2 regions of the Sphaerisporangium dianthi genome follow, and region 1 is predicted to be linked to the other one. Evidence: predicted binding sites of a transcription regulator. Region 1 holds the regulator's gene; the other holds the start of a gene.
What was found. Region 1 encodes HspR, which represses chaperone genes until heat shock. Its sites were predicted from a motif close to ANTTGAGTCNNNNNGACTCAANT; they were not measured.

Region 1 (15,028 bases):
CACTGCGCGCCGTTCCCCGACCCGGTGCCGCCGGCGGCGACCCTGCGGTCGGCGCCGAACTCGGCGGACGATGACTGGGTGCCCGGCGAGCGCTGACCCGCCGGACCACTGAAGCCCCCCAACGGAAGGGCCCCCGACCATCCAGGCCGGGGGCCCTTTCGCGTCCGCCCGTCCAGCGCTCGCGAACCCAGGCGAGATCGGATACGTCGAAGGGTCATGCGGACGATGACGGCGACACTGGTGACCGGATCCCTTCTGCTGACCATGGCCTGCGGCAACACGCCGGGCACGGCCACGGCCACGAGCACGGCCACCGCCACGAGCACTTCCCCCGACCAGCCGGTGACGGCGCCCGCGAACTCGGCGACCGCCACGACGCCGGCGGCCGGAGGCTCCCCCACCAGGCCGAAGGGCGGCACGGTGAACACGCGCAAGGTGCGGTGGGAGAAGGCGCGCCCCTCGCGCGACGGGCGGCGGCTCACGATCACCTGGTGGTCGGGGGTCGAGCCCTGCAACGTGCTCGACCGGGTGAGCGTGCGCGAGACCGCGAAACGGGTGACCGTGACCCTGTACGAAGGCCTGGCCGCGGACGCCGGGGACGTCGCGTGCATCGAGATCGCCCTGCGGAAGTCGACGACGGTGAAGCTCAAGAAGCCGCTCGGCCACCGCAAGATCGTCGACGGCGCGCCCCGCTGACCGTCCCGCGGCGGCCGGAGGCCCGTGGTTCCAGGGTGGAACGCGCGTTCTTGCCACCCTTGTGCGCGGAATAGTGACCGGCCGCGTAGGGTTGAGCCCGACAGACTCAACTCGCTTGACAAAGGGTCGAGCGGAGTTACGATTGAGTCACTCGCACTCAACTTTTACTACAAGGACGTACTCATGGCACGTGCGGTAGGTATCGACCTTGGGACGACCAACTCCGTCGTCTCGATCCTCGAGGGCGGTGAGCCCACCGTCATCGCCAACGCGCAGGGCTCGCGCACGACTCCGTCGGTCGTGGCCTTCGCCAAGAACGGCGAGGTCCTCGTCGGCGAGGTCGCCAAGCGGCAGGCCGTCACCAATGTCGACCGGACCATCCGCTCGGTCAAGCGAGAGATGGGCTCCGACTGGTCCGTCGAGATCGACGGCAAGAAGTTCTCTCCCCAGCAGATCAGCGCCTTCGTCCTGCAGAAGCTCAAGACGGACGCCGAGGCCTACCTCGGCGAGAAGATCACCGACGCGGTGATCACCGTTCCCGCGTACTTCAACGACTCCCAGCGCCAGGCCACCAAGGAGGCCGGCCAGATCGCGGGCCTCAACGTCCTGCGCATCATCAACGAGCCGACCTCGGCCGCGCTGGCGTACGGGCTCGACAAGGAGAAGGACCAGACCATCCTGGTCTTCGACCTCGGCGGCGGCACCTTCGACGTGTCCCTACTCGACGTCGGCCAGGAGGACGGCCACGGCTTCGTCGAGGTCAAGGCCACCAGCGGTGACAACCACCTGGGCGGCGACGACTGGGACCAGCGCGTCGTCGACGAGCTGGCGACCCGCTTCAAGAACGCCCACGGCGTCGACCTGTCCAAGGACAAGATGGCCCTCCAGCGCCTCCGCGAGGCCGCCGAGAAGGCCAAGATCGAGCTGTCGGCGCAGACCGAGACCTCGATCAACCTGCCCTACATCACCGCCTCGGCCGAGGGTCCCCTCCACCTGGAGGAGAAGCTCACCCGGTCGGAGTTCCAGCGCATCACCGCCGACCTGCTCGAGCGCTGCAAGGGCCCGTTCCACCAGGTCATCAAGGACGCCGGCATCAAGGTCGCCGACATCGCCCACGTGGTGCTCGTCGGCGGTTCCACCCGCATGCCCGCCGTCAGCGAGCTGGTCAAAGAGCTCACCGGCGGCAAAGAGCCGAACAAGGGCGTCAACCCCGACGAGGTCGTCGCCATCGGCGCCGCACTCCAGGCCGGCGTGCTCAAGGGCGAGGTGAAGGACGTCCTGCTGCTGGACGTGACTCCGCTGAGCCTGGGCATCGAGACCAAGGGCGGCATCTTCACCAAGATCATCGAGCGTAACACCACGATCCCGACCAAGCGGTCGGAGGTCTTCACCACGGCCGAGGACAACCAGCCGTCGGTGCAGATCCAGGTCTTCCAGGGTGAGCGCGAGATCGCGGCCTACAACAAGAAGCTGGCCACCTTCGAGCTGACCGGCATCGCCCCGGCGCCGCGCGGCATCCCGCAGATCGAGGTCACCTTCGACATCGACGCCAACGGCATCGTCAACGTCTCCGCCAAGGACCTCGGCACCGGCAAGGAGCAGTCGATGACCATCACCGGCGGCTCGGCGCTGCCGAAGGACGACATCGAGCGCATGATGCGCGAGGCCGAGTCCTACGCCGAGGACGACAAGAAGCGCCGCGAGGACGCCGAGACGCGCAACAACGCCGACGGCCTGGCCTACCAGACCGAGAAGTTCCTGCGTGAGAACGAGGAAAAGGTCCCGGCCGACGTCAAGACCGAGGTCGAAGAAGCGCTGAGCGAGCTGAAGAAGACCCTCGAGGGCAGCGACTCCGCCGCCATCAGGGCCTCCGCCGAGAAGCTCGCCACCGTCAGCCAGAAGATGGGTTCGGCGATCTACGCCCAGTCCCAGGCCGCGGGCGCCGAGGACGGGGCCCCCGGAGCCGGCGCGACCGGTGCCGCGGGCGGCGGCGCCAAGACCGACGACGACGTCGTCGAGGCCGAGATCGTCGACGACGAGCCTAAGCGGGAGGGCGGTGCCGCGTGACGTCCCCGAACTCTGGGAGCGAGCACGAAGGCCTGGTGATCCGCGACAACCGGCGCATCGACCCCGAGACGGGAGAGGTGCGCCAGGGGGCGGGGAAGGCGGCCGGCACGCCTTCCCCCGCCGCCTCGCCCGAGGCGGCGGCGCCGGACGACGGCGTCGCCTCGCAGCTCGCCGAGCGCACGGCCGACCTCCAGCGCCTCCAGGCCGAATACTCCAACTACCGCAAGCGCGTCGAGCGCGACCGGGTGACGGTCCGCGAGCAGGCGGTCGCCAGCGTGCTCACCGAGCTGCTGCCCGTCCTCGACGACATCGGCAGGGCCCGTGACCACGGCGAGCTCACCGGCGGGTTCGCCAAGGTGAGCGAGGCGCTCGAGAGCTCCGTCGGCAAGCTGGGCCTCTCGACCTACGGCGCCAAGGGCGACCTGTTCGACCCGACCGTGCACGAGGCCCTGATGCACAGCTACTCGGCCGAGGTCACCGAGCCCACCTGCGTGGAGATCCTCCAGCCGGGCTACCAGATCGGCGACCGCATCCTGCGCCCGGCGCGGGTGGCCGTCGCCGAGCCGCAGGAGCCGGAGGCCGCCTCCGAAGCGGACGGAGCGGGCGCGGCGGCGGCCGATCCCGAGGACAATTGAGCGATCACCCCTTTGGTCCACGAAGGAAGCGATAGATGAGCACCAAGGACTACCTGGAAAAGGACTATTACGCGGTCCTTGGTGTGTCGAAGACCGCCACAGCCGAAGAGATCAAGAAGGCATATCGGAGGCTGGCCAGGAAGTACCACCCTGACGCCAACCAGGGCAACACCGAGACCGAGGCCAAGTTCAAGCAGGTCTCGGAGGCCTACGACGTCCTGTCCGACAGCAAGCGCCGCAAAGAGTACGACGAGGCGCGCACGCTGTTCGGGTCGGGTCTCGGCGGATACGCGGGGGGCGGCGCCCCCCGCGGTGGCGGCGGCTTCCCGTTCGAGTTCGGCGACCTCTTCGGAGGCACGTCGCAGAGCGGCGGCGGCACGGGAGAGCGCATAGGCGACCTGTTCGGCGGCCTGTTCAACCGTGGCGGCGGCGCGCGCACCTCGACCACGACCAGCCGGCCCCGCCGAGGGCAGGACATCGAGTCCGAGGTCACCCTGTCGTTCATGGAGGCCGTGGACGGCACCACGGTGGCCCTCAGGCTCACGAGTTCCTCGGCGTGCTCGGCCTGCAACGGCACCGGCGCCAAGGCCGGCACGACCCCGCGGGTCTGCCCGACCTGCGAGGGCACCGGCGCGGCCAGCCGCAACCTCGGCAACTTCGCCTTCTCCGAGCCGTGCCGCGACTGCAAGGGCCGCGGGCTGCTCGTCGACGACCCCTGCCCGGTGTGCGAGGGCAGCGGCCGCGGCAAGAGCACCCGCACGCTCCAGGCGCGCATCCCCGCCGGCGTGGCCGACGGCCAGCGCATCCGGCTCAAGGGCAAGGGCGCGCCCGGCGAGAACGGCGGCCCGGCCGGTGATCTGTATGTTCAGATTCACGTGAAACCGCATGCCATCTTCGGCCGGTCGGGCGACAACCTGACCATCACCGTCCCGGTGACGTTCGCCGAAGCGGCGCTCGGCGCCGAGATCAGGGTGCCGGTGCTCCAGGGCATGCCGGTGACCCTGCGGATTCCCGAGGGCACCCCGAACGGCCGCACGTTCCGCGTGCGCGGCCGGGGTGTCACCCGCAAGGACGGAACCAAGGGTGATCTGCTGGTCACGGTCGAGGTGGTGGTCCCCCAGCGTCTCGGCGACAAGGAGAAGGCCGCGCTCGAGGAGTTCCGCGCCGTTTCCGACGGCGTGGATCCCCGCGCCGAGCTGCTCAGACAGGCGAGTACCGAGTAGCCCCGGAAGGAGGCGACGCCGATGGACGCCAATTACTTCGACCTGTCCGACGACACCCCGGTGTACGTCATCTCGGTGGCCGCTCAGCTTTCCGGGCTCCACCCGCAGACGCTCCGCCAGTACGACCGTCTCGGCCTGGTCAGCCCCGGCCGGACGGCCGGACGGGGCCGCCTGTACTCCACCCGCGACATCGTGATGCTCCGCGAGGTGCAGCGGCTCTCCCAGGAGGAGGGCATCAACCTGGCGGGCATCAAGCGCATCCTGGTCCTGGAGACCGAGAACCTCCGCATGCGCGAGGAGATCGGGCGGCTCAGGAGCGAGATGGCGATGATCCGCGCTCTGATCCAGTACCAGCTGCCTCCCGCGTGAGCGAGAGCGCACACCCGCCACGGCCCGGCGGCACCGTTCCGGGCCGCGCGGCGGCATCACCACCGGGCCCGGGTGCGGCTCCGCACCTTCGGCCACGGCGCACATATCGCGGAGCGACGCAGCACTGCCGCACACCCGGCGGGCGCCGGGCGGTCCGCCATGCGAGAAAGGCAAGGTAGGCATGGACTACAAGCTCACGCGTAAGAGCCAGGACGCCCTGTCGGCCGCCGTGCGGCGGGCCGCCGCCGAGGGTCACCCCGAGGTCGCCCCGGCTCACCTGTTCACCGCCCTGCTCTCCCAGAACGACGGCACGGCCGTGCACCTGCTGGAGGCCGTCGGCGCCGACTGGAAGCGCCTGCGCACCGAGGCCGAGAAGCAGCTCGAGCAGCTCCCGAAGGCCCAGGGCGCGACGGTGAGCGCGCCGTCGTCCTCCCGTCAGCTGCTGGTCGTGCTGAACACGGCCGCGGCCAGGGCCAAGCAGCTGGAGGACGAGTACGTCTCGACCGAGCACCTGCTGGTCGGCCTGGCCGCCGACGGCGGCCGCGTCGCCGAGCTGCTCAAGGCGCAGGGCGCGAACGCGAACGCCCTGCTGGAGGCGTTCGAGAAGGTCCGCGGCCACGCCCGGGTCACCAGCGAGAGCCCCGAGGACACCTACCGCGCGCTGGAGAAGTACGGCGTCGACCTCACCGAGCTGGCCAGGGCCGGCAAGCTCGACCCGGTGATCGGCCGGGACAACGAGATCCGCCGCGTCGTGCAGGTGCTCAGCCGGCGCACCAAGAACAACCCGGTGCTGATCGGCGAGCCCGGCGTCGGCAAGACCGCCGTCGTGGACGGCCTCGCCCAGCGCATCGTGGCCGGCGACGTCCCCGAGAGCCTGCGCGGCAAGCGCCTGGTCTCCCTGGACCTCGGCGCGATGGTGGCGGGCGCGAAGTTCCGCGGCGAGTTCGAAGAGCGGCTCAAGGCCGTGCTCACCGAGATCAAAGAGAGCGACGGCCAGGTCGTCACGTTCATCGACGAGCTGCACACGATGGTCGGCGCGGGCGCGGCCGAAGGCGCGATGGACGCCGGCAACATGCTCAAGCCGATGCTGGCCAGGGGTGAGCTGCGCATGATCGGCGCGACAACCCTGGACGAGTACCGCGAGCGCATCGAGAAGGACCCGGCGCTGGAGCGCCGCTTCCAGCAGATCTTCGTCGGCGAGCCGTCGGTCGAGGACACGATCGCGATCCTGCGCGGGCTCAAGGGCCGTTACGAGGCGCATCACAAGGTGCAGATCTCCGACAGCGCCCTGGTGGCCGCGGCCACCCTGTCCGACCGCTACATCACCGCCCGGTTCCTGCCCGACAAGGCGATCGACCTGGTCGACGAGGCCGCCAGCCGCCTGCGCATGGAGATCGACTCGCGTCCGGTGGAGATCGACGAGCTCCAGCGGGCCGTCGACCGGCTCAAGATGGAGGAGCTGGCCCTCGCCAAGGAGACCGACGAGGCGAGCATCCAGCGCCTGGAGAAGCTCCACAAGGAGCTGGGCGACCGCCAGGAGGAACTCGACGCCCTGGTGGTGCGCTGGCAGAAGGAGAAGGCGGGCCTCAACCGGGTCGGCGAGCTGAAGAAGCAGCTCGACGAGGTCCGGTCCGTGGCCGAGCGCGCCCAGCGTGACGGCGACTTCGAGGCGGCCTCCCGGCTGATGTACGGCGACGTGCCGCGCCTTGAGAAGGAGCTCGAAGAGGCGAGCGCGCAGGCCCAGCCCGAGGACCCGATGGTCAAGGAGGAGGTCGGCGCCGACGACATCGCCCAGGTGATCTCCTCGTGGACGGGCATTCCCGCCGGCCGGCTGCTGGAGGGCGAGACCGCCAAGCTGCTGCGCATGGAGGACGAGCTCGGGCGCAGGCTCGTCGGCCAGCGCGAGGCCGTGCAGGCGGTGTCGGACGCCGTGCGCAGGGCGCGCGCCGGGGTCGCCGACCCCGACCGGCCGACCGGCTCGTTCCTGTTCCTCGGCCCGACGGGCGTCGGCAAGACCGAGCTGGCCAAGGCCCTCGCGGAGTTCCTGTTCGACGACGAGCGCGCCATGACCCGCATCGACATGAGCGAGTACGGCGAGAAGCACAGCGTGGCCCGCCTGGTCGGCGCCCCGCCCGGGTACGTCGGCTACGAGGAGGGCGGCCAGCTCACCGAGGCCGTGCGACGCCGGCCGTACACCGTGGTGCTGCTCGACGAGATCGAGAAGGCCCACCCCGAGGTCTTCGACATCCTGCTCCAGGTGCTCGACGACGGCCGCCTCACCGACGGGCAGGGCCGCACCGTCGACTTCCGCAACACGATCCTGATCCTGACCTCCAACATCGGCTCGCAGTACCTGGTCGACCCTGCGCTCGACGGCGTCGCCAAGCGCGACAAGGTCATGACGGCGGTGCGGGGCTCGTTCAAGCCCGAGTTCCTCAACCGGCTGGACGACGTGATCCTGTTCGACGCGCTCGGCTCGGAGGAGCTGTCGCAGATCGTCGACCTGCAGGTCACCCGGCTGGCGCGACGCCTGGCCGACCGGCTGCTGACGCTGACCGTCACGCCGGCGGCGCGCGACTGGCTGGCGCTCACCGGGTACGACCCGCTGTACGGCGCCCGCCCGCTGCGCCGGCTGGTCCAGTCGGCGATCGGCGACAAGCTGGCCAAGCGCCTGCTGGCCGGCGACATCCGCGACGGTGACGAGGTCGTCGTCGACCTCGACGCCGCCGGTGACACTCTGACCGTGCAGGCGTCTCGGTAAGGAATCCGCCAGCATAGGGTCAACGACCCGCCGACGGCGAGGCTCATTGACTACCTTCAGTGCTCGTCCGAGCACGAAAAGGTAGTCAGGGAGTCTTCATGCGTAGTTCGATCAATATCCGGGGGTTCCTCGCGGTGGCCGCGATCGCGGCCGGCGCGGCCTGTCTGGCGACCGGCAGCGCCTCCGCCGCCACGTCCTGCGAGCAGAGCGCCGTGACCGTCCTGCGGTCGCCGGGCTTCGCGTCCGCGGCCTGCCACGCCCTGCACGCGATGGCGGCGCCGCAGGCGGCCACCTCCTCCATCACCGCCCGGCACACCCGGGACGAGCTGAGCGTCGGCTTCGAGCACATCGGGCGCACCTGGGGCCTGCCGTCGCGCACGGCCGCGGTGATCGGCCTGCACGAGCTGCCCGCGATCGCGCGTGGCCCCCTGTCCCGCCTCCCCGAGGGCACGCTGGTCTACCAGACCAGCCGCAAGCTGACGGTGACCGTTCCGGGCCTGCCGCAGCAGGACGACCGGCCTCTGCGGCGCGGCGCGTACGCCTCCGACGAGCCCGCCGCCGCCCCCGCGCCGCTCATGCCCGTCGAGCCGGAGCCCCTGCCCGGCCTGGTGGCCGCGAACGGCCCGCACGGGCTGGGCGCCCGGATCGGCAGGGTGCTCACCGTCGACACGACGATCTCCGGCCTGCGCGTCCGCTGACCCGGGCGCCGGCTCGCGGCGCCGGCTCGTGGCGCCGTCCGAAGCCGCCCCGGCCGGCGAGTGGCGCGCTCGCCTGCCGGGGCGCCCGCCAAGCCCCCCGCACCGCGCGGGCCGTGACGCCTGGGAGTCACGGCCCGCGCGACCTTCACGCCGAGGTCAGCGGGAGACGTCGAGCAGCGCGTCGAGGTCGTCCTCGGGCAGGCCGAGGTCGACACGGATGCGGTAGCGGGTGCGCAGAAGCGCGTCGCGGATGCCCGCGGGGCCCTCGCCGGCGAGGATGCCGTCGGTGGCCCACTCGTGGGCCGCGCGCGGGTCGCCGTAGGCCAGCAGGGTCTCGGCGACGTTCAGCGCCGTACTCGGATCGACGTGCCCGTCGGCCTTGATGGAGTCGACCAGTTCACGGGCCTCGTCCGGGCGGTCGAGCTCGAAGAGGGTGTCGGCGATGCCCGCCCGTGGGTCGACGCTCACCTCGCCCCCGTCGTCCAGCGCTCTCTGGAAGCACTCGAGGGCCCGCGCCGGCTGGCCGGCCTGCCGCCACTCTTCGGCGGCGAGCACGAGGATCGCGGCACGGGACACCTCTCCCGACCCGTAGGCGCGCGCCAGATCGTCGAGCCTCCCCGCCAGAGCCCCGTGATCGTCGTCGAGGAGCGCCTGCTCGAGAAGTCGATCAAGCTGCCCACGTGTCACATGTGCCACAAGACGAGATTACCGAGCGCCGCTCGACTGTGCGGGGACAACGGCAGGCATTACTTACGTCCTGATTTGCACATGTTTGACTACCCTCCGCATGTCTCCCGAGCGAGAGGGCATATTCGCAGCGCCTGGAACGTCACCCGCTCTTCGAAGGAGCTGCGATGGACATGTCCTGGCAGACCACCTTCGTCCTCGCCTGCGCCGCCCTGTGCGCCGCCGTCGTCCCCGGAACCCTCGGGTACGCCACCGCCCGCAACGAGACCGCCGACCAGCAACGCCAGGAACTCGTCCGGCTGCGCGCGGAGGTCCAGACCGCGCGGAAGCTCGTGCGCGGGGTCTCCTCCTTCTGCGAGGCCGAGACCGGCGACGCGGGCGCCTCCTCCTCCAGGTCGTCCGGCTCCCCCGCGCCCCTCGGATCCTCCAGGTCGTCCGGCTCCCCCGCGCCCCTCGGATCCTCCAGGTCGTCCGGCTCCCCCGCGCCCCTCGGATCCTCCGGCCGGCCGGGGTCGCCCCGGACCTGACGGCGCCGCCTCCCGGCGCGTCCGTCAGGCGGCCGGCCCATCGTGGCCGGGCCGCCCGTCGCCGTGCGAGCGCAACTGGCTGGACAGGTAGCCGCGGATCAGCCGCTTGGCCTCCTCCACCAGCGGCGGCCACCCCGCCGGGTCGCGGCGGAAGGCCAGCGTCAGCACCGCGCCCCCGGCCTCGACCGCGACGGTGAGACACAGGTCGAGCTCTTCGCTGTCGGCCATCCCGAACTCGGCGAGGAGCAGGCCGCGCAGCCGACCGGCGATCACGGTGTTGTTCTCCGACGACGAGTCGAGCAGGTTGAGGTCGACCGCGTCGCCGAACCGCAGGAAGCGGAACCCCGGAATGGTCCTGTTCATGTCGACGTACTCGTCGATGATGGCGTCGACCGCGTGCCACCAGCCGGTGTAGTCCTCGGTCATGAAACGCCTGCCGACCCGGGCGATGAAAAGCTCCACATTGCGCTGGGTCAGCGCCTGGGTGATCGCCCGTTTGTCGGGGAAGAACTGGTAGACCGAGCCGATGGCGACGTCGGCCCGGTCGGCGATGCGGGTCGTCGAGAGCGCTTCGTAGCCGACCTCGTCGAGCAGTTCGGCGCAGGCGTCGAGCATGCGCTCGACGCGGCGGGCGCTGCGGCGCTGCGAGGGTTTGCGGCGCAGCGGCATCTGGTCGTCGTCGTCGTGGGAATGGTCAGTGGGCAGCCCGGACACAGCTTCATCTTGCACTTTTCCGGTGCGGCGGTCAGTCCTTCCCGGCCAGACGTCCCATATCGGAATTCATAAGACGGGCAATTCCCCGCAATAGCCCCGGAGAAATACGCGACAGCGCATATCCGATCTTGCCTTCGGCGTTCACCGGGACGACGGCCGTGTTGCGATGGAGGGCCCGCAGAATGTGGGCGGCCACGCGCTCGGGCGGATAGCCGCGCCGCCGCAGCGCCTTCTCGCCCAGCGAGCGGTCGGTCTCGCGGTAGATCGCGTTGCTCGCGATCGGCGTGGAGACGAACCCCGGGCAGATCACGCTCACGCCGATGCCCCTTCCCGCGAACTCGGCGCGCAGGCAGTCGCTCAGCATCTTCACCGCCGCCTTCGACGTCGAGTAGGCGGGCAGCAGCCGCGACGGGGCGAAGGCCGCGAGCGAGGCGACGTTCACGATGTGCCCGCCCTCGCCGCGCTCGACCATCTGCCGCCCGAACAGCCGGCACCCGTGGATGACGCCCCACAGGTTGACGTCGAGGACGCGCCGCCAGTCGGCCACCTCGTGGTCCAGGAAGGGCCCGGCGACGGCGACGCCCGCGTTGTTGACCACGATGTCCGGCGTGCCGTGCTCGTCACGCACCGCCGCGGCGAACCGCTCCATGTCCTCGGCGCGGGAGACGTCCACCTGGCGGGCATGGGCGCCCAGGCCGCGCCGCGAGATCTCCAGCGCCGTGCGCTCGGCGGCCGCGAGGTCGATGTCGGCGCAGATCACCTCGGCGCCGTGGGCGGCGAACGCGCGGGCCGTCGCGCGTCCGATGCCGCTTCCCGCGCCGGTCACGACCACCAGCCGGTGCCGGAACGCCGTGCGCGTCGCGGCCGCCCCGGCTCGCCGTGGTCCTCGCGAGGCCGCCACGCCCTTTCCGATGGAGAACCGCATACGCCCCCTTGAACGGTCGTTGGACGTTCGATCCGAATATAGGACGGGCAGAGCGGCCAGGACCGTTATGGCGTGGCGCGCAGCCCCGCGCAGCCTCGCAGCGACTGCCACCCGGTCAGGGCCTGGGTGCGCGCGGCGCCGGTCAGCGGAATCGGGATGCCCCCGTTGATCCGCGCCGGCGTCCATCGGTCCTTGAGCACCTTCCGTCCCTCGATGGTCAGGGTCAGCACCCCGGTCGCGCCCGTCTGCGGGCCGGAGTTGTAGAAGACGAAGTTGCCCATCCCGTAGTTGACGTAACGTCCCCGCAGGTAACCGCTGCCGAGCAGGATGTGCGCGTGGCCGCCCACGATCACGTCGGCGCCCGCGGCGATCAGCTTGGGGGCCAGCGAGAGCTGGGCCTGGTTCGGGCACTTCTGCAGCTCGGTGCCCCAGTGGAGATGGACGATGACGGTGTCGGAGGTACGGCGCGCCTGCCGGACGGCCTGGATCAGCCGCGCCTCGTCCTTGGCCGAGGCGAGGCCGCCCTTGGTGGCGGTCGCGGTCCAGGCCTGGATGAACTGGCTGTCGAGCACCTGGGTCGCCCCGATGATGGCCACCCGGTTGCCGTTCACGACCTTGCGGAACGGCCGGTACGCCTCGGCGGCGTTCTTGCCGATGCCGACGACGGGAAATCTGGCGCTGCGGATGGCCGCCAGGGAGTCGCGCAGCCCGACCTGCATGTAGTCCATGCCGTGGTTGTTGGCCATGGACGCCACGTCGACGCCCGCGGCCTTGAGCGCGGCGAACGCCGTCGGCGGCGCCCGGAAGGTGTACTGCTTGCCGGGGGCGGGAGTGCCGCCCTGGGTGATGGCGGTCTCCAGGTTGACCATCGTCAGGTCCGCGCGGCGCAGCACCGACGAGATCGGGCCGAGCGCGGTGCGCGGGTTGGCCAGGCGGTTCCTCAGCGCACCCTCGAAGTGGACGTCGCCGCCGAAGGAGATGGTGAACGGCCGCCGCTTCGCGGTGTCCGGCTGCCCGGACGCCGCCTCGCCGGGCTGCGCGGCGGAGGCATCGGCGCTCTTGGACGGGGGCGAGGAGGACTCCGCGGCCGCGCAGGCCACGACCGGCGCCGCCGCGATCGCGCCCGCGAGGGCGAGGGCGGCGGCACGACGAACGCGCGCCATCCGCGGGGAAATCTCTGGCAAATGGGGCAGTACGCCGGGTATGGACTCGGTTCTCATCGTTCCAAGAGCATGCCACCTCCGCCCAGATCTGGCACCGCCCACCCGGTGGCGGATCGAAAATCGCCATACCGGGAAGGTCCCTTTACTTGAATGATTCAGGTTTACGGCTTATGGTGCAGGTCGTGGGGGATGTCGAACGGCTGCACGGTGCCGGGCTGCGCGTGACGGCGGCCCGCATCGCGATCTTGCATACCGTCAGGGACGGCGACCACCTCGATGTGGACGCCATCTATCGCGGTGTGCGCGAGCGTGTCGGCCACGTGTCCCTCCAGGCGATCTATGACGGACTGCACGCGCTGCGCCGCGCCGGGCTCCTCCACAAGATCGAGCCCATGGGCAGTCCCGCCCGTTACGAGGCGAGGGTGGGCGACAACCACCACCACCTCGTCTGCCGCACGTGCGGCAGGGTGACCGACGTGGACTGCGCGACCGGCGAGGCCCCCTGCCTCGACCCCGTGGACGCCGCGGGTTTCCATGTCGACGAGGCCGACGTGATCTATTGGGGCACCTGCCCCGGCTGCCTTCCTTCCCAGAACTGACTCCCGCATCGAACCCATTTGGAGCCACGGGCACAAGCCGTACTCCATGACGACGACGAACCGGAGGACCGCGCGATGACCGATCGGCCTACCACCACGACGGACGCGGGCATTGCGGCGGAGAGCGACGAGTTCTCGCTCTCCGTCGGCCCCAATGGCCCCCTGCTGCTGCAGGACCACTACGTCATCCAGAAGATGGCCCAGTTCAACCGCGAGCGGGTACCCGAGCGCGTGGTGCACGCCAAGGGCGGCGGCGCCTACGGCATCCTCCAGATCACCGAGGACGTCAGCCAGTTCACCAAGGCCGGCCTGTTCCAGAAGGGCAAGGAGACCGATCTCTTCCTGCGCTTCTCCACGGTCGCGGGCGAGCTCGGCAGCGCGGACACCCAGCGCGACCCGCGCGGGTTCGCGATCAAGTTCTACACCGACCAGGGCAACTACGACCTCGTCGGCAACAACACGCCGATCTTCTTCATCCGCGACCCGTCGAAGTTCTCCGACTTCATCCACAGCCAGAAGCGCCGCGCCGACACCCACCTGCGCGACCACAACATGCAGTGGGACTTCTGGACGCTGTCCCCCGAGTCCGCCCACCAGGTCACCTTCCTGATGACCGACCGCGGCACGCCGGCCAGCTGGCGGCACATGCACGGCTTCGGCTCGCACACCTTCCTGTGGTACAACGCGGCCGGCGAGAAGTTCTGGGTGAAGTACCACTTCAAGACCGACCAGGGCGTCCGGAACTTCACCGACGCCGAGGCCGGCGCCGTGATCGCGCAGGACGCCGACTTCCACATCCGCGACCTGCACACCGCGATCAAGAACGGCGACCACCCGTCCTGGACGGTGAACGTGCAGATCATGCCGTTCGAGGAGGCCGCGGACTACCGCTTCAACCCGTTCGACCTGACCAAGGTGTGGCCGCACGGCGACTACCCCGAGATCACGATCGGCAGGTTCACCCTCAACCGCAACCCGGAGAACTACTTCGCCGAGGTCGAGCAGGCCGCCTTCGAGCCGGCCAACCTCGTGCCGGGCATCGGCGCCTCCCCGGACAAGATGCTCCAGGGCCGGCTGTTCTCCTACCCCGACACCCACCGCCACCGCATCGGGGCGAACTACCTGCAGCTCCCGGTGAACCGGCCGAAGTCGCCCGTCCACAGCTACAACAAGGACGGCGCGATGCGCTACAGCAACCCGGGTGACCCGGTGTACGCGCCGAACTCCGCCGGCGGCCCGGTGGCCGACCCGTCGCTGTTCGCGGGCGAGAGCTACCAGATCGCCGGCGAGATCATCCGCAGCGCCTACCAGAGGCACGCCGAGGACGACGACTTCGGCCAGCCGCGCACCCTGTGGGAGAACGTCCTGTCCGACACCGACCGCGCGCACCTGGTGAGCAACATCGTCGGCCACGCGTCGGCGCCCGAGGTCACCTCCGAGACCAAGAAGCGCGTCGTCGAGTACTGGACCAACGTCCACAAGGACCTCGGCGAGGGCGTCGCCCAGGGCCTCGGCGTCGCCTGACCCACCCCCACGCGAACCGGCCCGCGCCCCCACAGGGGCGCGGGCCGCGTCCGTTCCGCCGTTTCCTTCGGGACGGACCCCGTCCGCTCCTCGGCTCACCGGTTGGTGATGTACCAGACGGCGAGCCCTGCCACCAGCGGCACGCTCACCAGGACGGCCCATCTGGCGAGGTGGAGCAGCGGCATCCACCACCGGCCGCCCGTCCAGGCGAGCGCGCCGGCGACGAAGTCGTGGTGCCACCTCAAGATCGAGACCTTGAGGTCCTCGGCGTCGGGGCCATGCGTCTCACAGTGGACCTGGGCCCCGAACAGGCCAGGCTCCAGCGACATCGCGACGCTGTTGTGCCGCACCGCGTCCCTGGCCCGCAGACCGTCGTGGTCGACGTCGACCGTGGTGAAGCCCTCTTCCAGCAGGTTGTTCCTCATCCATCGCAGATGCCT
Region 2 (15,028 bases), on a different contig from region 1:
GGCCCGGGCGCCGAGATCCCGCGCCCGGCCGACCCCGAGGCCGGGGCTGCCGAAGACGGCCACGTCGGCCACGGGCAGGCCGGGCAGGGCCTTCGCGCAGACCACCGAGCCGTAGCTGTGGCAGAGCAGCGTCATCGGAGCGGAGGTGATCGAGCGGACGCGGGCGACGGCGCGGCGCAGTTCCCCGGCGCCGTCTTCGGCGACCGCGTCGGTGGCCGCCGCGAGACTGACGGCCCGCGGGCTGTCGTACCCGAGCCAGGCGATCACCGCCGGCCGGGCCGCCGGGTCCAGGGCCCGCACCTGCGCGACCAGGGCGCGGGCGGCGCCGCCCGGCGTGCTGTACGCCTTGCGCCGCCCGCCGTCGAAGGTGGCCCGCGTGACGTCGGCGCCGGGCACGATGACGGCGACCCGGTCCGCCGTCGCCAGGTCGCCGAAGACCTTGACCATCCGGTCGTCGGGAGTGGGGGAGAGCAGGGTGAGGACGCCGAGTGCGCCGGTGAGGGAGATCGCCGCGAAAGCGCTCCTGGCCATGGGGGAGCCTCCTGTCCGGATCGCGGCGCGCCGCCGCGAACACAGCAGCAAGCTAGGAATCGCGATCGCTGACCCGCGTCCCCGGCAGGTGTGGTCTTCTCCGCTCCCACCCCGGTACCCGGCCGCGCGGTGCGGTGGCACCACGGGGTGAGGCGGAGAGTCACCCCTGAGGGTGACGCCGGGCGGGGGCGTGGCTCGTACGCTGGTGCGGTGATCTCGCGTGCCTGGTCCGGGTTCGTCCGGCTGGCGTCGCCGCCGGCCGCGGCGCTGGTCACCGGGACGGCGGAGCCCGCGGGCCCGCGGTCGCGGTGGCTGCGGCCCGCCGTGCCGGCATGGGCGCGGTGGGCGCCGTTCGCCACCGTCGACCTCGTTGTCGTCGCCGACCTGGCGCTGGCCTACATCCTGCTCGCCACCGGCGTGTCCTACCTGCAGACGGAGGCGGCGGCGTCCCACTTCTCCGCCGACGGGCCCGTCCTGATCGTGCTCGCCGCCGCCTACGCGGTGCCGGTCGCTCTGCGCGAGCGCTGGCCGGTGGCGGCGTGGCGGATCTCGGCGATGGCGGCGGTGGCCGGCGGCCTGGTCAACCCGCGCATCCTCAACGGGGCGATGGGCGGTGCCGCCGGCCACGGCGACGGCGTGATGCCCTACGTGGCCGCCCAGGTGATCACCTATCTGCTCTGCGCCTACTCGATCGCCGTGCGCGCGGATCGGAACGTCGCGATCGGGGTCTGGGTCGTCTCGGCGGTGGGCGCGTGGATCATCCACCCGAACTCGATGTTCCTCGCCACGGTCCTGGTGACGGTGGCCGTGCTGTTCGGCCAGAACGTCCGGGCACGCAGGCGGGCGACCAGCCGGCTGGACGATGAGCGGCGGCGCGGCGAGGAGCAGCGGGCGGCGCGCATCGTCCTGGAGGAGCGCACGCGCATCGCCCGCGAGCTGCACGACATCGTCGCCCACCACATGTCGGTGATCGCGATCCAGGCGGAGGCCGTGCCGCTGCGGGCCCGGGGCGACGTCGCGGCCCTGGAGGGAGGGCTGGCCGAGATCAGGGTGCTGTCGCTGGCGGCGCTCGCCGAGATGCGCCAGGTGCTGGGCGCCCTGCGTGGCGCGGACGGCCGCCGGGAGACGGCACCGCAGCCGGGGCTGGACCGGCTGGACGACCTGATCGGCAATGTCCGGGCCGCGGGGCTCGCCGTCACGACGGAGGTGTCCGGCCCTCTCGACCTGCCGGCCGCGGTCGGCCTGTCGGCGTACCGGATCCTGCAGGAGTCGCTGAGCAACGCGATGCGGCACGCGCCCGGGTCGCCGGTGCGAGCCGAGATCGAGCGGACGGCCGCCGAGCTGAGGGTGAGCGTGACCAACGGCCCCGGCGGCGCGCCTCCGCCCGCCACCCCGGACGGGCCGGGCCAGGGGATCGCCGGAATGCGTGAGCGCGCGGCACTGCTGGGTGGCACCGTGGAGGCCGCGCCCATGGCGGACGGCGGGTTCGCGGTGACGGCCACCCTGCCGCTCGCCGCCGCCGAACCCGCCGCGCCGGAGGAGCCGTGATCCGTGTCCTGATCGCCGACGACCAGGGCATGGTCCGTACCGGCTTCACCACCTTCCTCGGCACCCAGCCCGACATCGAGGTCGTCGCGGAGGCCGTCAACGGGCAGGAGGCGGTGACGCGGGCGGCGGAGCTGGCGCCGGACGTGGTGCTGATGGACGTCCGCATGCCGGTGATGGACGGGCTGGAGGCGACGCGCCGCATCCTCGCCGGCACCGCCACCAGGGTCCTGATCCTGACGACCTTCGACCTGGACGACTACGTCTACGAGGCGCTGCGGGCGGGGGCGAGCGGCTTTCTGCTCAAGGACGCATCCGCGCAGCAGCTCGTCGAGGCCGTGCGGGTGGTCGCCGCAGGGGAAGCCCTGCTGGCCCCCTCGGTCACCAGGCGGCTGATCGCCGAGTTCGCCCGGCTCGGCGGGCCGCGGGCGCCGACCGTGAAACGGCTGGCCGAGCTGACCGGCCGCGAGACCGAAGTGCTGGCGCTGATGGCCCAGGGCCTGTCCAACGGAGAGATCGCCGGGCGGCTGGTGGTGTCGGAGCAGACGGTGAAGACGCACGTCGGCCGCGTCCTGGCCAAGCTGGGCCTACGCGACCGTGCCCAGGCGATCGTCTTCGCCTACGACACCGGCCTGGTGCGTCCCGGCGACTGACGCAACGTCGCTGATTACAGAATTACGATCGCTGCAAGCGAACAAGCGCAGACATGGGAACAATCTCGGGCTCTCATTAATTGAGTCGATGTAACTCAACCCTTGGAGTTCGCATGAGTGAGAGCTTGATCCTTCCGGTGCTCCCGCTGGACGACGAGGTCGTCCTGCCCGGCATGGTCGTCCCCCTCGACCTGTCGGACGCCGAGGTGCGCGCCGCCATCGACGCCGCGAGGGCCACCTCACAGCAGAGCAAGCCGCGGGTGCTGCTTGTTCCGCGCATCGACGGCAAGTACGGCGCCGTCGGCGTCTCCGCGGTCGTCGAGCAGATCGGAAGGCTTCCCGGCGGCGAGCCCGCCGCCGTCGTCCGCGGCGTCGAGCGGGTGCGCATGGGTTCGGGCACGACCGGCCCCGGCGCCGCGCTGTGGGTCGAGTCGACCCACATGGAGACCGTCCCGGCCGACGGGCGCGCCGAGGAAGCGGCCAAGGAGTACAAGGCCCTGGCCACCACCATCATGCAGAAGCGCGGCGCGTGGCAGATCGTCGACGCCATCAACCAGATCGAGGACGCCTCGGTCCTCGCCGACAGCTCCGGGTACGCGCCGTGGCTGACCACAGCCCAGAAGGTCGAGCTGCTGGAGAACGCCGACCCGGCCGAGCGCCTCGGCCGGCTGGTCGAGTGGGCCCGCGAGCACCTGGCCGAGCTCGACGTCGCCGAGACGATCCGCAAGGACGTCCAGGAGGGCATGGAGAAGCAGCAGCGCGAGTTCCTGCTCCGCCAGCAGCTCGCCGCCGTCCGCAAGGAGCTCGCCGAGCTGAACGGGGACGCCGCCTCCGAGGAGGAGGACTACCGCGCCCGCGTCGAGGCCGCCGACCTGCCCGAGAAGGTCCGCGAGGCCGCGCTGAAGGAGGTCGACAAGCTCGAACGCACCTCCGACCAGTCGCCCGAGACCGGCTGGATCCGCACCTGGCTGGACACCGTCCTCGACATCCCGTGGAACGAGCGCACCGAGGACTCCTACGACATCGCCGCCGCGCGGGCGGTGCTCGACGCCGACCACACCGGCCTCGACGACGTCAAAGAGCGCATCATCGAGTACCTCGCGGTGCGCAAGCGGCGCTCCGACCAGGGGCTCGGCGTGGTGGGCGGCCGCCGCAGCGGCGCCGTCCTGGCGCTGGCCGGCCCTCCCGGGGTGGGCAAGACCTCCCTCGGCGAGTCGGTCGCCCGCGCGATGGGCCGCACGTTCGTCCGCGTCGCCCTCGGCGGCGTCCGCGACGAGGCCGAGATCCGCGGCCACCGCCGCACCTACGTCGGGGCGCTGCCCGGCCGCATCGTCCGGGCGATCCGCGAGGCCGGCAGCATGAACCCGGTCGTCCTGCTGGACGAGGTGGACAAGGTGGGCGCCGACTACCGGGGCGACCCGACCGCGGCGCTGCTGGAGGTGCTGGACCCGGCGCAGAACCACACCTTCCGCGACCACTACCTGGAGGTCGAGCTCGACCTGTCGGACGTGCTCTTCCTGGCGACCGCCAACGTCCTTGAGGCGGTGCCAGGCCCGCTGCTCGACCGCATGGAGATCGTGACCCTCGACGGATACACCGAGGACGAGAAGGTCGCCATCGCACGCGACCACCTGCTGCCCCGCCAGCTCGACAAGGCGGGCCTGACCGCCTCCGACGTCACCGTGGACGACGACGCGCTGCGCAGGCTCGCCGGCGAGTACACCCGGGAGGCCGGCGTGCGTTCGCTCGAGCGGGCGATCGCCCGGGTGCTGCGCAAGGTCACCGCCAAGGCGGCCCTGGACGAGACGGCGCTGCCGGTGCACGTCACGGCGGACGACCTGGTCGGCTACCTCGGCCGGCCGCGGCACGTCCCTGAGTCCTCGCTCCCCGAGTCGGCGCAGCGCACGGCCGTGCCCGGCGTCGCGACCGGGCTCGCGGTCACCGGCGCGGGCGGTGACGTCCTGTACGTCGAGGCCTCGCTGGCCGACCCCGAGACCGGCTCCACGGCCGTCACGCTCACCGGCCAGCTCGGCGAGGTGATGAAGGAGTCCGCGCAGATCGCCCTGTCCTACCTCCGTTCGCGTGGCGCCGAGCTGGAGCTGCCGGTCGGGTCCCTGAAGGACCGGTCCGTGCACATCCACGTCCCGGCGGGCGCGGTCCCGAAGGACGGCCCGTCGGCCGGCGTCACGATGACCACCGCCCTGGCCTCGCTGCTGTCGGGCCGCCCCGTGCGGTCGGACGTGGCGATGACCGGCGAGGTCTCGCTCACCGGCCGGGTGCTGCCGATCGGCGGGGTCAAGCAGAAGCTGCTGGCCGCCCACCGGGCGGGCATCACGACGGTGCTGATCCCGGCGCGCAACGAGCCCGACCTGGACGACGTGCCCGAGGAGGTCCGCAACGAGCTGACCGTCCACGCGGTGAGCGACGTGCGCGAGGTGCTGGACATCGCGCTGACCCCGGCCACGGTGGCGGAGCCGGCCGCGGCCTGACCGTGAGGCCCGGCCGGGCCTCACCCCTGGGCCGTAGTTCTTCGGCCGCCTTCGCCTGGCTTCGTCCAGGCGAAGGCGGCCGGACAATTTTGGACGAATCATCTGGCCGCTTGACCAGATGATTCGTCCATGTTGTTATGAGGGTGTGATCTACGGAACCCCTGAACTGGAAGCCCCCGACAAGTCCGTCCTCGGCGAGATCGAGGAGATGCGCCGCGACCTGAAGTACCGCCTCGCCGAGCCGCACCGCTGGGACGGCCAGCTGCGGCGCCAGCTCCAGGCGCGGGCGATCCAGGGGTCCAACTCCATCGAGGGTTACCGGGCGAGCGTCGAGGACATCGAGTCCATCATGCTGGGGGAGGAGCCGCTGGAGACCTCGCGCGCGGTCACGAGCGAGATCGCCGGATACCAGCAGGCGCTCACCTATGTCCGCCAGCTGTCGCCGGCCAGGTCCTTCCGCTTCGACCTCGGCATGCTCAACGCGCTCAACTTCATGATGATCGGCCACCACCACGACAAGTCCCCGGGCGTCGTGCGGCCGGGCGGCATCTACGTTCGGAACTTCTCCACGGGGGAGGTGGTCTACGAGGGTCCGGACGCGGAGGACGTCCCCGGCCTGCTCGACGAACTGGTCGCGTGGCTGAATGGAGGAGACGCGCACCAGCCCAGCTATGTCCGGGCCGCGATGGCGCATTTCAACCTCGTCGCCATTCATCCCTGGAGGGATGGCAACGGACGTATGTCCAGGGCGCTGCAGACACTGGTGCTCGGCCGCGATCAGATCACCACGCCAGAGTTCTGCTCCATCGAGGAGTGGCTCGGCCTGGGGGAGAACACCGTGGACTACTACCGGGCGCTGCGAGATGCGCAGCAGGGCGTCTGGTCGCCCCACGACGAGATGTTGCCGTGGGTGCGGTTCTGTCTGCGGGCGCATCACATGCAGGCCCAGCGGGTGCGGCGGCGCCTCGCCGAGGCGGGGGAGGTGTGGATGCTCCTGGAGGAACAGATCGACAAGGAGGGTCTGCACACCCGGTGCGTCTCGGCGCTCTACCAGGTCTTCGTGTCACGGCGGCTGCGGCGTGCCACCTACCAGGCCGAAGAGTCGCTGAGCCAGGGACAGGCCGCGCGCGACCTTCGCGAGCTGGCGGCGCGCGACTGGCTCACCCCGTACGGCGAGACCAAGGGACGCTTCTACGCCCCCGGCCCCCGGATGGAGCGGGTCAAGGCCGACTTCGCCGCCCGCATGGAGCCGCTGCGCGACCCCTACCGCGCCCTCCTGTGACGTGCGGCGCGCGGGTAAGTGCGTGCTTTCCAGCGCACAGATAACCGAGTACCGTTCGGTTTCATGCACCCGGGAGTGGTCGCGGCCGAGACGCCCGACAAACCTGCAGTGATCATGGCGAGCTCCGGACGGGTGCTGACCTACCGCGAGCTGGACGAGGAGTCCAACCGGCTGGCGCGCCTCTTCCGGTCGGCCGGGCTGCGGCCGGGGCAGCACGTCGCCTTCATGCTCGAGAACCATCCGCTGTTCCTGGTCGTCGCCTGGGCCGCCCACCGCTCCGGGCTGTACTACACCGCGATCAGCTCCCGCCTGCGGCCGGACGAGCTGGCCTACATCGTCGGCAACTGCGAGGCCGAGGTCTTCATCTCCTCGGCGTCGCTCGCCGGCGTCGCGACGTCGATCACCGAGCGCACCCCGCGCGTCCGGCTCAGGCTGATGATCGACGGCGTCGCCCCGGGCTTCGCCTCCTACGAGGAGGCCGTGGCCGCGCACCCGCCGGAACCGGTCGAGGACGAGTGCCAGGGAGCGGACATGCTCTACTCCTCCGGCACCACCGGGCGCCCCAAAGGCGTCAAGCCGCCGCTGAGGCGCGCGCCGCTCGACGCCCCCGGCGCCCTGCTGCGACTGGTGCGCTTCCTGTTCGACCCGCCGTCCGATTCGGTATACCTGTCTCCCGCCCCGCTGTACCACGCCGCGCCCCTGCGCTACTGCATGGCGTTCCAGCGCATCGGCGCGACGGTCGTCGTGATGGAGCGGTTCGATCCCGAGCAGGCGCTCGCGCTGATCGAGAGACACCGGGTGACGCACTCCCAGTGGGTGCCGACGATGTTCATCAAGATGCTCAAGCTGCCCGAGGCCGTGCGCGGCAAGTACGACCTGTCCTCGCTGGCCTGCGCCATCCATGCCGCCGCGCCCTGCCCGGTCCAGGTCAAGGAGCAGATGATCGCCTGGTGGGGCCCGATCGTCCACGAGTACTACGCGGGCACCGAGGGCAACGGCTTCCTGTATGTCGGCCCGCACGACTGGCTCGCCCACAAGGGCACCGTGGGACGCCCGCTGCTCGGCGTCGTGCACATCTGCGACGAGGACGGCGACGAGCTGGCGGCCGGCGAGCACGGCACGGTGTACTTCTCCGACGGGCCGCGGTTCGAGTACCACGGCGACCCGGAGAAGACCAGGGCGGCGCACGATCCGCAGGGCCGGGGCTGGACGACGCTCGGCGACATCGGCTATCTGGACGAGGACGGCTTCCTCTACCTCACCGACCGCCGCTCCTACATGATCATTTCGGGTGGGGTCAACGTCTATCCGCAGGAGGCGGAGAACGTCCTCTCCCTCCACCCGAAGGTGGCGGACGTGGCGGTCTTCGGAGTGCCCGACGAGGAGATGGGCGAGGCGGTGAAGGCCGTGGTCCAGCCCGTGGAGCGCGCCGGGGCCGGGCCGGCGCTGGAGGCCGAGCTCATCGCGTACTGCCGGGAGCGCCTCGCCCACTACAAGTGCCCGAAATCAGTGGATTTCCGGCTGGAGCTTCCCCGCCATCCGACCGGGAAGCTGTACAAGCGCCTCCTCAGGGACGAGTACTGGCCGTCACCTGAGAGGTGATCGACCCGCCCGCGGCGGCCGCGGCGACCGGTGGGCAGCCGTAGAGCGCGCGCACGGCGGCCAGGTCGGCCTGGCTGAAACCGTCGCGCTGCCCGATCTGCGCCGGCATGAGCGGCACCAGGGTGTCCAGCCCGTTGGCGCTGAAGAAGTTCCTCCCGTACAGCATCACCGAGCCGTAGTCGAGGGTGCCGAACAGGCGGTTCTGCTCGGGCGCCAGCTTCTGGAACTGGGACTCATACCCTTTCATCACGTTCTCCAGATGAACGGTCACGGCGTTGTCCCGGTCGGAGCGCGAATGCTCGTGGTAGAAGCCGACCGCGTGCAGCAGCTCGTGGATGGCGACGCCTTTTCGCTCGCATCCCGGGCCGATCGAGACGTCCTGCGGCTGAGAGCCCAGGCGTCCCACGTACGAATAGCAGCCGTGGCCGGAGATGACGTTCAGATATCCCGCCTCTCCGGTGCGCGGGACGAAGCGCACGCAGGTGCCGTCATGGAAGGCCCTGATCGCCTGGGTCACCGCTTCGCGCGCCGCCGAGGTGAGAGTGGGGGAGAGCACGTAAGGCACCTTCTTGTCCGGCCACAGCGCGCCGGTCTGCGTGGTGGCCGCGCCGGACGAGGAGCCGGGGCAGGCGGGGCGTTCGGGCGGCGCCGGGCCCGGCGGGGCCGCCGGCGGCGACACCGACAGCCGGGCGGTCTCGGGGAAGATGCCCGGCATCCGGACCTTCCCGGCGGACGCCTCCGTGGGCGTCCCGATGACGATGTCGCCTTCGGTGATGGCGTGCCCGTCGATCTCGGCGAACCCGATCGTGTGCGGTTGCCCGGTTATGTCCGGGGTGGTGATGGAGAGAGAGGGGTGTTCGAGCTGCTGCTGCCAGAGCGAGTCCAGTACGTCGTCATCGTCCTCGTCGTCGGCGACGGCCGGCGGGGCGCCGGTCAGCAGTCCGGACAGGATCACGGCCAATATCAGTTTATGTCTCATATCCATACCCCCGGAAAGCGTTCGCGACGGCGCACGGACCGTCGCCGGGGAAACCTACCCATGTGATCATCCGGCACTCTCTGAAAGGATCCCTCCGGTACGGGAGCCGCCGCCCGGTACGCGGGGGACGGCCGGAATTGTCGGCCCTTTCTCCTTATCCCGGCTTTACATTTCCGTCTTGCGGCGGGCGAGTGATTCCCCAGGTCAGCGCCTCCTGTGCAGGTCATCGCGGCACGCGCCATCGGCCGCGCCGTCGCGGGAGACAGGACGCGGGCGACGTTCAGGAGACGTTCAGTCAGGGCTTAGGAAGGTCTTATCGCCGGTGCGCCATCATCGATTTACCGGTCCTCAACCGGCCGCCGCCGAATAGCGGCGTATGCGGACGACCTTGGGGGAAAGAGATGAGCACCGAAGACCCGCGTGAGCACAAGACCGGCGACACCGCTCCGGTGGAGGCGCCGACGGCGCACGGATGGACGCAGTTCGGCCGGACCGCGCCCCATGCGGGAGGTTTCCAGCACCATTCGAACGCCCCAGGGGCGTGGACCGGGGACACCGTCCAGTCGCCGGTCTTCCCGGCGGGCGGCGCCGCGAGCGGATGGTGGACGACCGGACGCAAGGCGGTGGCGGGCCTGGCCCTGGCGGCGGTGGCGATCGGAGGCGGGGCCGCGGGGGCCTTCGTCGCGACGGCCGCCGCGGGCACCCCGACCCTGATCTCCAGCCCGATCGTCCGGCCGGCGTCCGACGCCGCCGCCGCGACGGTGGCCGACGTGGCGCGAGCGGTGCAGCCGTCCGTGGTCTCCATCACCGTGACCAGCGGCTCCGGCCAGGGCGAGGGCTCGGGCGTGATCCTGTCCGACGACGGCCTGATCCTCACCAACAACCACGTGGTCGCCGGAGCGGGACAGGACGCCAAGCTCCAGGTCAAGTTCAGCGACGGCAAGGTCGCCCAGGCCGACGTCGTCGGCACCGACCCGGCCACCGACCTCGCCGTGGTGCGGGCGAAGGGCGTCTCCGGGCTGACCAAGGCGACGCTCGGCGACAGCGACAAGCTACGGGTCGGCGACGCGGTCCTGGCCATCGGAAGCCCGCTGGGCCTTGAGGGCTCGGTGACCGCCGGCATCATCAGCGCGCTCGACCGCACGCTGACGGTCGGCGGCGAGTCCCAGCAGCAGCGCCCGCAGCTCCCGCCCGGCTGGGGCGACGGCGGCTTCGGCCGGCAGCCCGGCCAGCCGCAGAGCAGCGGCACGACGATCGGCGGAGCCATCCAGACGGACGCCGCGATCAACCCCGGCAACTCCGGCGGCGCACTGGTGAACGCCTCCGGGCAGGTGGTCGGCGTCAACAGCGCCATCGCCACCAACGGCGGCGACGGCAACATCGGCGTGGGCTTCGCGATCCCGATCAACACCGCCCGTCAGGTCGCCGACCAGCTGATCAAGAGCGGCAAGGTCACGCACGCCTACCTCGGCGTCACCCTGGCAGACGCCACGGGCGACGTCCAGGGGGCCGTCATCGGGTCGGTCCAGGACGGCAGCCCGGCCGCGCAGGCGGGCCTCAAGGCGGGCGACCTGATCACCAAGCTCGGCCAGACCCCGGTGTCGGGGGCCGAGACGGTGGTGGGCGCGGTCCGCGGCTACCAGCCGGGCACCAAGGTCACGCTGACGTACGTGCGCGACGGCGCCACCTCCACGGTCACCGTCACGCTCACCGAGAAGACCACGACGAGCTGACCGTCCACGAACAGGATGCGCCGCCGGGCACGCTGCGGGCCCGGCGGCGCATCCGTCATTTCCGGGTTCCACCGAGGGGCCGTCGCCTTCAGGCGACGGCCCCTCCGGCGTTGGAGGGCCGTCACAGGTCGGCAGGTGCGGCGCGCGCCGCGAACGCCACGGTGAGCAGAGGCGTCGGCGATGCCGATCCGGCGAACTTATGACTCTTTAACATCTATTAGCCTAAAGTGCTACGAGACTAGATAAATGGAGAAGCCGTGATCGAGTTCCATCTGGACGTGAGATCGGGTGTGGCGCCCTACCTGCAGCTGGTCCAGCAGGTACGGCATGCGCTACGGCTCGGCATGCTGCGTGAGGGCGACCAGTTGCCGACCGTCAAGGAGGTCGTGGCGCACCTGGCGATCAACGCCAACACCGTGCTCAAGGCCTACCGGGAACTGGAGCACGAGGGCCTGGTCGCCGCCCGGCCGGGGGTGGGGACGTTCGTGACGGCGACGCTCACCGACACCTCGCTGGCCGCGCACGGACCGCTGCGGCTGGAACTGCGGCTGTGGCTGGCCAAGGCCCGCCGCGCCGGCCTCGACGAGGAAAGCATCGAGGCCCTCTTCATGACGACCTTTCGGACCACCGCTCAGGAGGACATAGCGTGAACACTGTCCTGCAGGCCCAGGAGCTGGGCAAGAAATACGGCAAGCGCTGGGCGCTGCGCGAGTGCACCATCGACATCCCGGCAGGGCATGTCGTCGGGCTGGTGGGGCCCAACGGAGCGGGCAAGACGACGCTGCTGAAGCTGGCCAGCGGACAGCTCGAACCGACGGCGGGCGGCGTCACCGTGCTGGGCGGCCGGCCCGCCGGCGGGCCGGCGCAGCTGGCCAAGGTCGGGTTCGTCGCCCAAGACACCCCCGTCTACGCGGGGCTGACCGTCGCCGAGCACCTGCGGCTGGGAGTCCGGCTCAACCCCCGCTGGGACGACGCCATGGCACGGGAGCGCATCGCGCGGCTCGGCCTGGTCCCCACGCAGCGGGCGGGCAGGCTGTCGGGTGGTCAGCGCGCCCAGCTCGCCCTCACCCTGGGCCTGGCCAAACGCCCCGAACTGCTGATCCTGGACGAGCCCGTGGCCTCGCTCGACCCGCTCGCCCGCCGCGAGTTCCTGCAGGGACTGATGGAGGCCACGGTCGAGCACCAGTTCAGCGTCGTGCTCTCCTCCCACCTGGTCTCCGACCTGGAACGGGTCTGCGACTTCCTGGTCGTGCTCGTCGACTCGCGCGTGCAGGTGGCGGGAGAGGTCGACAAGCTGCTGGCCACCCATCACCGGCTGACCGGCCCGCGCCGCGATCCCGATCGGCTGCCCGCCGACCAGCACGTGATCTCGGCACGCCACACCGACCGGCAGAGCACGTACGTGATCCGTACCGAGGCTCCGATCCACGACCCCGCCTGGACGGTGACCCAGCTCAACCTGGAGGACCTCGTCCTGGCCTACATGGAGAAGCACGTCGCCGAGGACCGGCGAGTCGCCCTGGAGGTGCAGCGATGATCTGGCTGACCTGGCGCCAGCTGCGCGGCTCGGCCGCGATGATCGCCGCCCTGCTCGTCGTCCTCGCCGCCATCTTGGCCCTGACCGGCCCGAACCTGGCCTCTGACTACTCCGCCGGGATCGCCGGCTGTGTCCAGGACGACACCTGCGGCCGTTTCTACAACCGGTTCTTCCAGACGTATGAGCTCCCCTTCATCGCTGTCAGCCTCATCGTGCTGCTCCTGCCCGCTCTCGTCGGGCTCTTCTGGGGAGCGCCGTTGATCACCCGTGAGCTGGAGACGGGCACGCATCTGCTGGTGTGGAACCAGAGCGTCACCCGCGGCCGCTGGCTGCTGGTCAAGCTCGGGCTCACCGGCCTGGTCGCCATGGCCGCCGCCGGCCTGTGCGGCCTCGCGGTGACCTGGTGGTCCGATCCTCTGGACAAGTCGGCCCCCGGGGGCCTGGCCCTGATGGCCCCCCTGGTGTTCGGCGCGCGCGGCATCGCCCCGATGGGGTACGCGGCCTTCGCCTTCGTCCTCGGCGTGACCGTGGGCCTGATGGTGCGCCGCACACTGCCCGCCATGGCCCTCACCCTGGCCGTCTTCGTCGCGATCCAGATCGCCATGCCGCTGCTGGTCCGTCCCCACCTGATGACCCCGGTCACCTCGAGGTTCGAGCTCAGTGAGGTGAACGTGGACCAGTTCGGCATATCACGGGACGAAGGCGGAACCGTGCGCATCATGCTGGACTCGGCGGTCCCCGGCCACGCCGGCGCCTGGGTCATGTCCAGCGACCTGGTCGACTCGTCCGGGCGCATGGTCACCACAGGCGAGGGGGGAGCCGCCGTTCCGGTCTCCACCACGTCGGGGCCCTGCTCACCGACGGGAGCACAGGGCATGGACCTGTGCTCGGCCGAGATCAACCGGCTCGGTTATCGGCAGCAGGCGACCTTCCAGCCCCTTGAGCGCTTCTGGCCCTTCCAGTGGATCGAGACCGCGATCTACGCTGTTCTCACCCTCGGCCTCACGTGGTTCTGCTTCTGGTGGATCCGGCGGCGCCTGTCGTGACCGCCGTCAGGACCATGACCGCCGGGCTCGCCCTCCTCCTGGCGGCCGCCTGCACGGCGCCGGCGCCGCCGCGCAGCGAGGCGAACACGGAAGGATCGTCGGTATGCGCGCGGCCCCGGGGCGTCCCCGAGGCGGAGACGGCCACCACGATCGACGTCATCGAGCAGGCGTACTTCTGCATCCTCGGCAACTACTACAGCGGCGAAACGCTGGACGCCCGCGCGCTGCTGACGGCCGGATTCGCCGCCCTCACACAGGAGCTCGACCGCGACGGGCGCGACCTGCCCGAGGCGACCATGCCCGCGCTGACCGGCGACCGCGAAGCCGACTGGGCCGCGTTCGAGACCGCCTACCGCAGGGCCACCGACCAGGTCCCCGGCCTCCGCGATCGGCTGGCCGTCGTCACCCTCGAGGCCATCGTGGCCGCCCTCGGCGACGACCACGCCCGCTGGACGCACGACGTCGAGCGGCCGCCCGGCTACTACGACGGCGACGGCTACGGCCTCGGTCTCCTGGCGAACGTCAACGGCCCGCAGGTGAACGGCAACCCCGGCGTCGCCCTGCCGCCGCTGTTCGTCACCGCCGTGCAGGGTGGCGCGGCGCGGGCCGCCGCACTGCGCCCGGGAGACATCATCGAATCGATCAACGGATCGGCGCCGTTCATCGACGGCAAGGCCACTCCCGCGATCGCCGCCCTCTACCCGCAGTACCCGGAAGCCGGCCCGGTCCGGCTGCGGATCCTGCGGCAGACCACCGGCCGCCGCTGGACCGTCACGCTCAAGCCCGGCCTCCATCAGCGGGACCTGGCCGCCCTGCAGGTGGTGCAGTCGAAGCTGCTGGACGACGACGTCGCCTATGTGCTGTTGCGCGGGTTCGCTCCCGACTCCGCCGACAGGGTTCTCAAGGCGATCTCCAGGCTGCGCACCGGCCGGACGCTGTCCGGCGTCGTGCTGGACCTGCGCGGCAACGGCGGCGGCAGCCCCACGGAGGCGATCCGGCTGGTGAGCGCGTTCGTCCACGGCAAGGTCACCGCCTACCAGTGCACCGTGGAGGGCACGTGCGCGGCTTCGTGGACCGACGACACCGTCCAGTTGCTCGACCTGCCGCTGACGGTGCTCACCGACCGCGGCTGTGCCTCGGCCTGCGAGCATTTCAGCTCCGCGGTCAAGGACCTTCACGCCGGCCGGCTGGTCGGCGCCAGAACGGCCGGGGTCATCTCCGGCCCGGCTCAGCCGTACCTGCTCAACAACAACACCTCGCTGAGCTTTCCCGCAAGGCACCACCTGGGGCCCGATCGTGAGGTGATCGACCGGATCGGCGTGCCGCCCGACCACTACGTGCCCCTGACCCCGAAGGACGCGGCCGCAGGACGCGACCCCGCTCTGGCCAAGGCCCTGACCTTGCTGCACAGATGAGGACGGACCTCTTCATGAGACAGATCCTGGCAGTCGCCGCGGGACTGGCCGTCCTCGCCGTGTCCGCCTGCTCCGCGCCCACGCCGCCCCGCTCCGCCGCCGGCCCGTCGGCCACGCCCACCGGCCCCGCCGCCCTGCCCGTCCCCACCGGCGCCCACCGGGTCGGCACCACCGCCCTGCATCTGAAAGACGCCTCCCGCCCCGACCCTTGGAACC

Region 2: the regulator HspR is predicted to act here: its motif matches at 2,808-2,830, upstream of lon (endopeptidase La).

The regions. Positions count from the first base shown of each region.
Region 1 covers NZ_JBHSFP010000002.1:78,512-93,539, reverse strand. Annotated here, with positions in the region: gene ACFO60_RS03455 (alpha/beta hydrolase) at 1-96, shown strand, start outside; gene ACFO60_RS03450 (hypothetical protein) at 226-696, shown strand; gene dnaK (molecular chaperone DnaK) at 880-2,763, shown strand; gene grpE (nucleotide exchange factor GrpE) at 2,760-3,398, shown strand; gene dnaJ (molecular chaperone DnaJ) at 3,434-4,621, shown strand; gene ACFO60_RS03430 (heat shock protein transcriptional repressor HspR) at 4,643-4,990, shown strand; gene clpB (ATP-dependent chaperone ClpB) at 5,172-7,751, shown strand; gene ACFO60_RS03420 (hypothetical protein) at 7,850-8,449, shown strand; gene ACFO60_RS03415 (tetratricopeptide repeat protein) at 8,606-9,136, opposite strand; gene ACFO60_RS03410 (hypothetical protein) at 9,304-9,663, shown strand; gene ACFO60_RS03405 (TetR/AcrR family transcriptional regulator) at 9,688-10,332, opposite strand; gene ACFO60_RS03400 (SDR family NAD(P)-dependent oxidoreductase) at 10,409-11,302, opposite strand; gene ACFO60_RS03395 (CapA family protein) at 11,368-12,465, opposite strand; gene ACFO60_RS03390 (Fur family transcriptional regulator) at 12,636-13,064, shown strand; gene ACFO60_RS03385 (catalase) at 13,140-14,588, shown strand; gene ACFO60_RS03380 (hypothetical protein) at 14,684-15,028, opposite strand, start outside.
Region 2 covers NZ_JBHSFP010000003.1:276,023-291,050, forward strand. Annotated here, with positions in the region: gene ACFO60_RS07280 (alpha/beta hydrolase) at 1-531, opposite strand, end outside; gene ACFO60_RS07285 (sensor histidine kinase) at 742-2,079, shown strand; gene ACFO60_RS07290 (response regulator) at 2,076-2,729, shown strand; gene lon (endopeptidase La) at 2,843-5,218, shown strand; gene ACFO60_RS07300 (Fic family protein) at 5,364-6,500, shown strand; gene ACFO60_RS07305 (AMP-binding protein) at 6,564-8,102, shown strand; gene ACFO60_RS07310 (M12 family metallopeptidase) at 8,068-9,081, opposite strand; gene ACFO60_RS07315 (S1C family serine protease) at 9,483-10,814, shown strand; gene ACFO60_RS07320 (GntR family transcriptional regulator) at 11,072-11,464, shown strand; gene ACFO60_RS07325 (ABC transporter ATP-binding protein) at 11,461-12,351, shown strand; gene ACFO60_RS07330 (ABC-2 transporter permease) at 12,348-13,397, shown strand; gene ACFO60_RS07335 (S41 family peptidase) at 13,394-14,812, shown strand; gene ACFO60_RS07340 (alpha/beta hydrolase family protein) at 14,827-15,028, shown strand, end outside.